DNA from 2 places in the Nocardiopsis sp. NPDC006938 genome. Region 2 is predicted to be linked to the other one. Evidence: riboswitches for the same ligand, from Rfam matches in the RefSeq annotation. Region 2 holds a riboswitch; the other holds the start of a gene.
The links. Region 2 has a riboswitch for glycine ahead of gcvT (glycine cleavage system aminomethyltransferase GcvT). Riboswitches for the same ligand answer to the same signal wherever they lie in the genome.

Region 1 (3,883 bases), on a different contig from region 2:
GAATCCGAGGGGGACCGCTACCTGCCGATCTGGATCGGCGGTGTGGAGGCCTCCGCGATAGCGCTGGCCCAGCAGGGCGTCTCGCCCGCGCGCCCGCTCACCCACGACCTGTTCCGTGACGTCCTGGACGCCCTGGACACGGGCCTGGAGACGGTGAACATCACCGGTCTGAGCGACGGCGTCTTCTACGCCGAGCTGGTCTTCAGCAACGGCGTGGAGGTCAGCGCCCGCCCCTCGGACTCCATCGCCCTCGCCCTGCGCACCGGCACGCCGATCTACGCCCACGAGGACGTGATCGAGGAGGCCGGGATGCCGATCCCTGACGAGCAGGAGGATCAGGTCGAGGCGTTCCGGGAGTTTCTGGACAACATTTCGCCGGAGGATTTCGGCCAACGTGGTACCTGAGGCGGTCGGGGCTCGCCCTCGCGGGCCCCGATCTCTTTGTCGCGGCCGTGACCTGCAAGTTCTTCGGTCGTAGTGGTGATAGATTGGGTGAACGGAATGGTCGTGGAGGGCGCAGCCGAAAACCGACCGACGGGTTTCGGCCTGACGGGGTCCGGCGCCGCGGCCCCGTTGGCGTGCGCACTTGGCGACGCGCCGCGCGCCTTCGTTGACGCTGCCCTGCGGTCGTCCTACCGTCAGTGCTGTGAAACCCACGGCGCGCCCGTTCTCTGAGTGGACTCCCCTGTCGATGCCGCCGTGGGACGAGAAGCCGGAGGTCGGCGTGGCGGTAGCGAGCGGCAAGCGGGATCACCATGACAGGCGGTCCGCGCTGCGGCTAGCGGGGCAGCAGGGCCTACTGTGCGAAGAGGACGTGATGGCGCTGCCTACGGACGTCGGGTATCGGGGCCCAGCGGCGTGTACGGCCGCCGGGATCACCTATCGACAGCTGGACTACTGGGCCAGGACCGGCCTGGTGGTGCCCAGCGTGCGCACCGGTGCCCATAACGCCCCGTTGTACAGTCTGCCCGACATCCTGATGCTCAAGGTGGCCAAGCGGCTCCTGGACACCGGGATCTCCCTCCAGCAGATCCGTACCGCCGTCGACCACCTGCGCGGTCGCCCCGCCGCGGAACTGTCCCGCATCACCCTGATGAGCGACGGCGTCAGCGTCTACGAGTGCACCTCTCCCGACGAGGTCGTCGACCTCATGCAGCGGGGGCAGGGCATGTTCGGGCTGGCCCTGGCCAACGTCTCCCGCGAACTTGAGGAGGCGCTCGGGGTGGTTCCGGCCGAGGAGCGGGCCGACCTGCCCGTCGCCGCGCCCCAGGCCGTGGACGAACTGGCCCTGCGGCGCCGGGAGCGGCGCACCGGGTGAACCTGGCGGTCGCGCCGTCATCGGCTCGCCGAATCCGGGGCAAGGCGTGCCCTGGCGCGGTGCCGCGGTGCCCGATCGAGTACGGTCGTAGTCACAACGGGGATGAAAACCGACATTCGTCCTGCTTGTACACACATACAGAGCGTCAGTAGGCCGCTGATACCGCACGGGAGAGACCTCGGCAACGGGGCGCCGACGGGGCAATACTCCCCAGTAACCTCTCAGGCACCATGGACCGCGCGGAGGAGGCCGCTCTGAAGCCTGGGCGCGGTCGTGCCCGGTGACAGAGGGGGAGACCGTGAGGAACACCGCCGACCCGATCGGCCCTGTCACCAGGAGGTCTCCGTGCCTGACCCGTCGAACGCCCCCACCCCGGGAGCCCCCGCCCGGGTGTTCGCCGACCGCCACATCGGACCCGCCCCCGCCGAGACCGACGAGATGCTCAAGACGGTCGGCTACGGCTCCACCGCCGAGCTCATGACCGCGGCCGTGCCCGCGTCCATCCTCAGCGCCCCGGGCCGCAGCGCCGCGCTCGACCTGCCCGAGGCGGTCGGCGAGGCCGAGGCCCTCGCCGAGCTCCGCGAGCTGGCCTCGCGCAACCGGCCCACCACGCCGATGATCGGCCGCGGCTACTACGGCACGCTCACGCCCCCGGTCATCCTGCGCAACATCATGGAGAACCCCGCCTGGTACACGGCGTACACGCCCTACCAGCCCGAGATCTCCCAGGGCCGTCTGGAGGCCCTCATCAACTTCCAGACCATGGTCTCCGACCTCACCGGTCTGCCCATCACCGGAGCCTCCCTGCTGGACGAGGCCACCGCCGCCGCGGAGGCCATGACCCTCGCGCGCCGGGCCAGCAAGGTCAAGAGCGACGTCTTCGTCGTCGACGCCGACGTCTTCCCGCAGACCCTCCAGGTCCTGCGCACCCGGGCCGAACCCCTGGGCATCGAGGTCGTCGTCGCCGACCTCACCCGGGGCCTGCCCGAGGGCGACGCCTACGGCGTCCTGGTCCAGTACCCGGCCTCCAGCGGGGTCGTGCGTGACCCGAGCGCCGTCATCGCCCAGGCACACGAGCGCGGGGCCCTGGCCGTGGTCGCCGCCGACATCCTCGCGCTGACCCTCCTGCGCAGCCCCGGCGACCTCGGCGCCGACATCGCGGTCGGCTCCACCCAGCGCTTCGGCGTGCCGCTCGGATTCGGCGGACCGCACGCCGGCTACATGTCGGTGGGGGAGAAGCTCCGACGCCAGCTGCCCGGCCGCCTGGTCGGCGTCTCGGTCGACGACGCGGGCAAGCCCGCCTACCGCCTGGCCCTCCAGACCCGCGAACAGCACATCCGCCGTGAGAAGGCCACCAGCAACATCTGCACCGCGCAGGTCCTGCTGGCCATCATGGCCGGGATGTACGCGGTCTACCACGGTCCCGACGGGCTGCGCGCGATCGCCCGCCAGGTGCACACCCGCACGGCCGCCCTGGCCCGGGCCCTCACCCGGCGTGGCTTCGAGGTCGTCCACGGCTCCTACTTCGACACCCTGCGCGTGCGCGTGCCCAGCGCCGACCGCGTGGTCGAACGCGCCCTGGAGGCCGGAGTCAACCTGCTGGGCGTCGACCAGACCACGGTCGGCCTGAGCGTGGACGAGACCACCACCGTCGCCGACCTGGAGACGGTACTGGCCGCCTTCGGCGAGGCCGACCGCGGAGCCGGTCGGGCCCCGGTGGCCGTGGACGAGGACGCCGACCTGCTGCCCGCCGACCTCGCGCGCGGCGTCGACTACCTCACCCACCAGGTGTTCAACACCCACCGCAGCGAGACCTCCCTGCTGCGCTACATGCGCCGCCTGTCCGACCGCGACCTGGCGCTGGACCGCACGATGATCCCGCTGGGCTCGTGCACCATGAAACTCAACGCCACGGCCGAGATGGAGTCCATCACCTGGCCGGAGTTCGCGGGCCTGCACCCCTTCGCCCCGCTCGACCAGGCCGCGGGGAGCGTCTCGCTCATCCGCGACCTCGAGGGATGGCTGGCTGAGGTCACCGGCTACGACGCCGTGTCCCTCCAGCCCAACGCCGGTTCGCAGGGCGAGCTCGCCGGACTGCTCGCGATCCGGGGCTACCACCGCTCGCGCGGTGACGAGCACCGGGACGTCTGCCTCATCCCCAGCTCCGCGCACGGCACCAACGCCGCCAGCGCGGTCATGGCGGGCATGCGGGTGTCCGTGGTGGCCTGCGCCGAGGACGGCAACGTCGACCTCGACGACCTGCGGGCCAAGATCGCCAAGCACGGCGGGGAGCTGGCGGCCATCATGGTCACCTACCCCTCCACCGCGGGCGTGTACGAGGACACCATCACCGAGGTCTGCCGACTGGTCCACGAGGCGGGCGGCCAGGTCTACGTGGACGGCGCCAACCTCAACGCCCTGGTCGGTTGGGCCAAGCCGGGCGAGTTCGGCGCCGACGTCAGCCACCTGAACCTGCACAAGACCTTCTGCATCCCGCACGGCGGCGGCGGCCCGGGCGTGGGCCCGGTCGCGGTCCGCTCGCACCTGGCCGGCTTCCTTCCCAAC
Region 2 (3,883 bases):
GGCGCTGTCACCCGCTCTGCGCGACCCGGCGGGCAACGAACGCGTCACCGAACTCGACCAGGCCATCGTGGACCTGCTGTGCGCCGACGCCCGACTCGGCTACCAGGCCATCGCCGAGCGCCTCGACGTCGCGCCCACCACCGCGGCGCGGAGGATCAACCGGCTGCTGCGGGACGGCCTCCTCGGGCTGCGCTGCGACATCTCCCGCGCGCACATGGGGTGGCCCAGCGCCGCCACCCTGTGGGGTACGGTCGACCCCCAGGTGCTGGACGGCGTGCCCGACCTGGGAGAACGCATTCCCGAGGTACGGCTGTGCACGACCATCGCGGGCCCGGAGAACACCCTGTTCATCCTGTGGCTGCGCGACGCGCCCGACCTCACCCGGGTGGAGCGCCGACTGTTGGAGGAGCTGCCGGGGCTGCGTATCGCCGACCGGCGGATGACGCTGCGCACGTTCAAGTTCATGGGCGGCGTGACCGACGCCGAACAGCGTTTCGTGCGCTCGGTGCCGGTCCAGCTGCGCTCCCCGACAGACCCCTAGGCGGCGGGAAGGACGTCCAGCGCCACCAGGAGCTCGCGGCCCAGCGACTCGCGCAGCTCCGCGTCCTCCTCGTCCTCGACCTCCAGACGCAGCGCGAACGTGTGCAGCTCCGCGTCGCGCTCGACCCAGCCCACCCACCAACCGGGCACGGGGTCCACGTCCACACCCAGGCCGGTGCGGCCGAACAACTGGTGGCGCGGCCCCTCCTCGACCAGCAGCAGATCCCGCAGGGCCCGCTGGTGCTCCACGTCGACGGGCAGCTCCTCGCGGGCCAGCTCGGCGACGAAGGTCGCCTGCTCCAGGGCGGAGATCTCCAGGGGGCCCTCCAACCAGAACCGGTCCATCGCCCCCTCATCGCCGATGTTGCGGTTGCCGTAGTCGAAGCGGTCCACCCAGGTGGACATCCGCTCGTAACCGATCCGGTCCGCGACCTCCTGGTGTACCGGGACGTCGGAGGTGGGCAGGGCCTCGCGCAGACTCAGCTCGTCGCCGGACTCGGGGGCGATCACCTCGTCCACGTCGGACACCTCGCCGGTCTGGAGGGCGATCAGCGTGTTCGGGAGCTTGAAGGTCGACGCGGGGACGGCGCGCTCGCCCGCGGCGTCCGGGTTCACCACCACGGCGGACCGGGCACCGGCGTCGAAGAGCACGAACGTCCCCTCCACCCCGGCCTCGGCGAAGACGGCCTCCAGGTCCTCGCGCTCCACGGTCTGCACGTCGCCCAGCTCGATCGGGTTGCCGACCGTGCCCTGCGCGGGCTCCGGATCGTCCGCGCCACCGCAGGCCGCCCCGCCGAGCAGGGTGATCACGCAACCGGCGGCTCCGAGGACGAAGCGGCCGGAGGCGCGCCCGGCCCTGCCGGGAGCGTGTTCGGTGTCGGTACGCACTCGTCTCCTCCACGGGCTGTCCGAACGGGGTCCACCCTCAAAGCTAGATGATGCCCGGAGGTCACACACCCGGGTTCGCGAGGTCGCGCGGGCGTGTCGGCGGCTCGGGCTCCGCGCGCCCGGGCGGGCCCCGGCGGTCGTCCACAACCGCCCGGGTTGTCGTGGGCCTCCGATGTCGCCGCTGCTAGGCTGAGGCTGTCGCAGACCCCGTACGGGAGAGTGTCCGCGTATCCAGCGTGGGCCGCCGAAGGAGCAATCCCTCCCCGAAGACAACCTCTCAGGCACAGCGGACCGTACGGGCGAGACCACTCTGGAAAGCAGGGACGCGTTCCCTCGCCGAAGGTGCAAACCACGCCGAGCGCGCGGTGAAGCTCTCAGGCACCCATGACAGAGGGGGAGGATGGCAACGCCTTACGCACGACACCCATCCTCTCGGGAGTGCCCATGTCAGAGACCGCGCCGCGCCTCACCGCGCTGCACAAGATCCACGAAGAGGCCGGGGCGACCCTCGTCGACTTCGCCGGATGGCTGATGCCGCTCCGCTACGACAGCGAGACCGCCGAGCACACGGCCGTCCGTGAGGCCGCCGGACTCTTCGACCTCTCCCACATGGGCGAGATCCGGCTGAGCGGACCGCAGGCCGCCGAGGCGCTCGACCACGCCCTGGTCGGCTTCCTGTCCAAGGTCAAGGTGGGTCGCGCCCGCTACACTATGATCACCGCCGAGAACGGCGGCGTGCTGGACGACCTCATCGTCTACCGGCTCGGCGAGCAGGAGTACCTGGTCGTGGCCAACGCGGCCAACGTGTCCGTGGTGGCCCAGGCCCTGGTCGAGCGCGCCTGCGGCTTCGACGTCGAGGTCACCGACGAGTCCGCCGACTACTCGCTGATCGCGGTCCAGGGTCCGCGCGCCGTCGAGGTCCTCGCTCCCCTCACCGACGCCAACCTCGACGACATCCGCTACTACGCCGGGTACGAGCACACCGTGGCCGGGGTTCCCGTCCTGCTCGCCCGCACCGGCTACACCGGCGAGGACGGCTTCGAGATCTTCGTCCGCCCCGCCGAACGGGCCCCCGAGGTCTGGGCCGCGCTCATGGCCGAGGGCGCCCCGCTCGGGCTGGTCCCGGCCGGGCTCTCCTCCCGCGACACCCTCCGTATGGAGGCCGGGATGCCGCTCTACGGCCAGGAGCTCTCCGCCGAGCTCACCCCCTTCGACGCCGGCCTGGGCCGCGTGGTCAAGCTCGACAAGCCGGGCGACTTCGTGGGCCGCGCGGCGCTGGAGGAGGCCTCGCGCACCTCGCGCGGCCGCCGACTGATCGGGCTCGCCTCCCGTGGCCGCCGCCCGCTCCGCAAGGGCATGGACGTGCTGCGCGACGGCACCGTCATCGGAGTCACCACCAGTGGCGCCCCCTCCCCCACCCTGGGCCGCCCCATCGCCATGGCCTACGTGGACGGCGACCTCGACACCGCGACCGGCGCGTTCACCGTGGACGTGCGCGGACGGGGCGAGGCCGTCGACGTGGTCGAACTGCCGTTCTACCAACGGCAGTCGTAGGAAGCGGGGCCGCCGGAGCGCGGCCCCGAGGACCTGCACGCACCGCGCGGCCGACGCCCCACGAGGGACCGGCACGGACGGGGCGTGGCCAGGCGTAGGCCGGGCCGGGTCGCCGTACGGGCGCACGGCAGACAAATGGAACACCTCCAAGGAGAGTTGAAGTGAGCGTTCCCACGGAGCTGGGTTACACCGCCAAACACGAGTGGATCGCGGTCAGGGACGGGATCGCCACCGTCGGCATCACGGCGTTCGCCGCCGAGTCGCTGGGCGACATCGTCTTCGTCGAGACCCCCTCGGTCGGCGACGAGGTCACCGCGGGGGAGACCGCGGGCGAGGTGGAGTCCACCAAGTCCGTGAGCGACATCTACTCCCCCGTCACCGGAGAGGTCGTGGAGGTCAACGAGGCGCTCGAGGACGCCCCCGAGACCATCAACTCCGAGCCCTTCGAGGGCGGCTGGCTGTTCCGGGTGCGTGTCTCCGAGGAGCCCGCGGACCTGCTCTCCGCCGAGGAGTACACCAAGCTGACCGAAGGCGAGAACTAGCATGACCAGCGACAACCTGCTCAACCAGACCCTCGGCGAGCTGGACCCCGAGGTGGCGGCCGCCGTCGACGCCGAACTGGCGCGCCAACGCGACACCCTGGAGATGATCGCCTCCGAGAACTTCGCCCCCCAGGCGGTCCTGGAGGCCCAGGGCACCGTCCTGACCAACAAGTACGCCGAGGGCTACCCCGGCCGCCGCTACTACGGCGGCTGCGAGCACGTCGACGTCGTCGAGCAGCTGGCGATCGACCGCGCCAAGGAGCTGTTCGGCGCCGAGCACGCCAACGTGCAGCCGCACTCGGGCGCCCAGGCCAACACGGCCGTGTACTTCGCGCTGCTCAAGCCGGGCGACACCATCC

Region 1: linked by a shared signal. The riboswitch ahead of gcvP (aminomethyl-transferring glycine dehydrogenase) and the one ahead of gcvT (glycine cleavage system aminomethyltransferase GcvT) in region 2 are both predicted to bind glycine.

What each region holds. Positions count from the first base shown of each region.
Region 1 covers NZ_JBIAGA010000005.1:79,961-83,843, forward strand. The annotation lists gene ACFYL4_RS09800 (bifunctional nuclease family protein) at 1-405, shown strand, start outside; gene ACFYL4_RS09805 (MerR family transcriptional regulator) at 818-1,318, shown strand; glycine riboswitch at 1,476-1,566, shown strand; gene gcvP (aminomethyl-transferring glycine dehydrogenase) at 1,664-3,883, shown strand, end outside.
Region 2 covers NZ_JBIAGA010000026.1:40,798-44,680, reverse strand. The annotation lists gene ACFYL4_RS25955 (Lrp/AsnC family transcriptional regulator) at 1-541, shown strand, start outside; gene ACFYL4_RS25950 (penicillin-binding transpeptidase domain-containing protein) at 538-1,428, opposite strand; glycine riboswitch at 1,631-1,732, shown strand; gene gcvT (glycine cleavage system aminomethyltransferase GcvT) at 1,873-2,982, shown strand; gene gcvH (glycine cleavage system protein GcvH) at 3,144-3,524, shown strand; gene glyA (serine hydroxymethyltransferase) at 3,526-3,883, shown strand, end outside.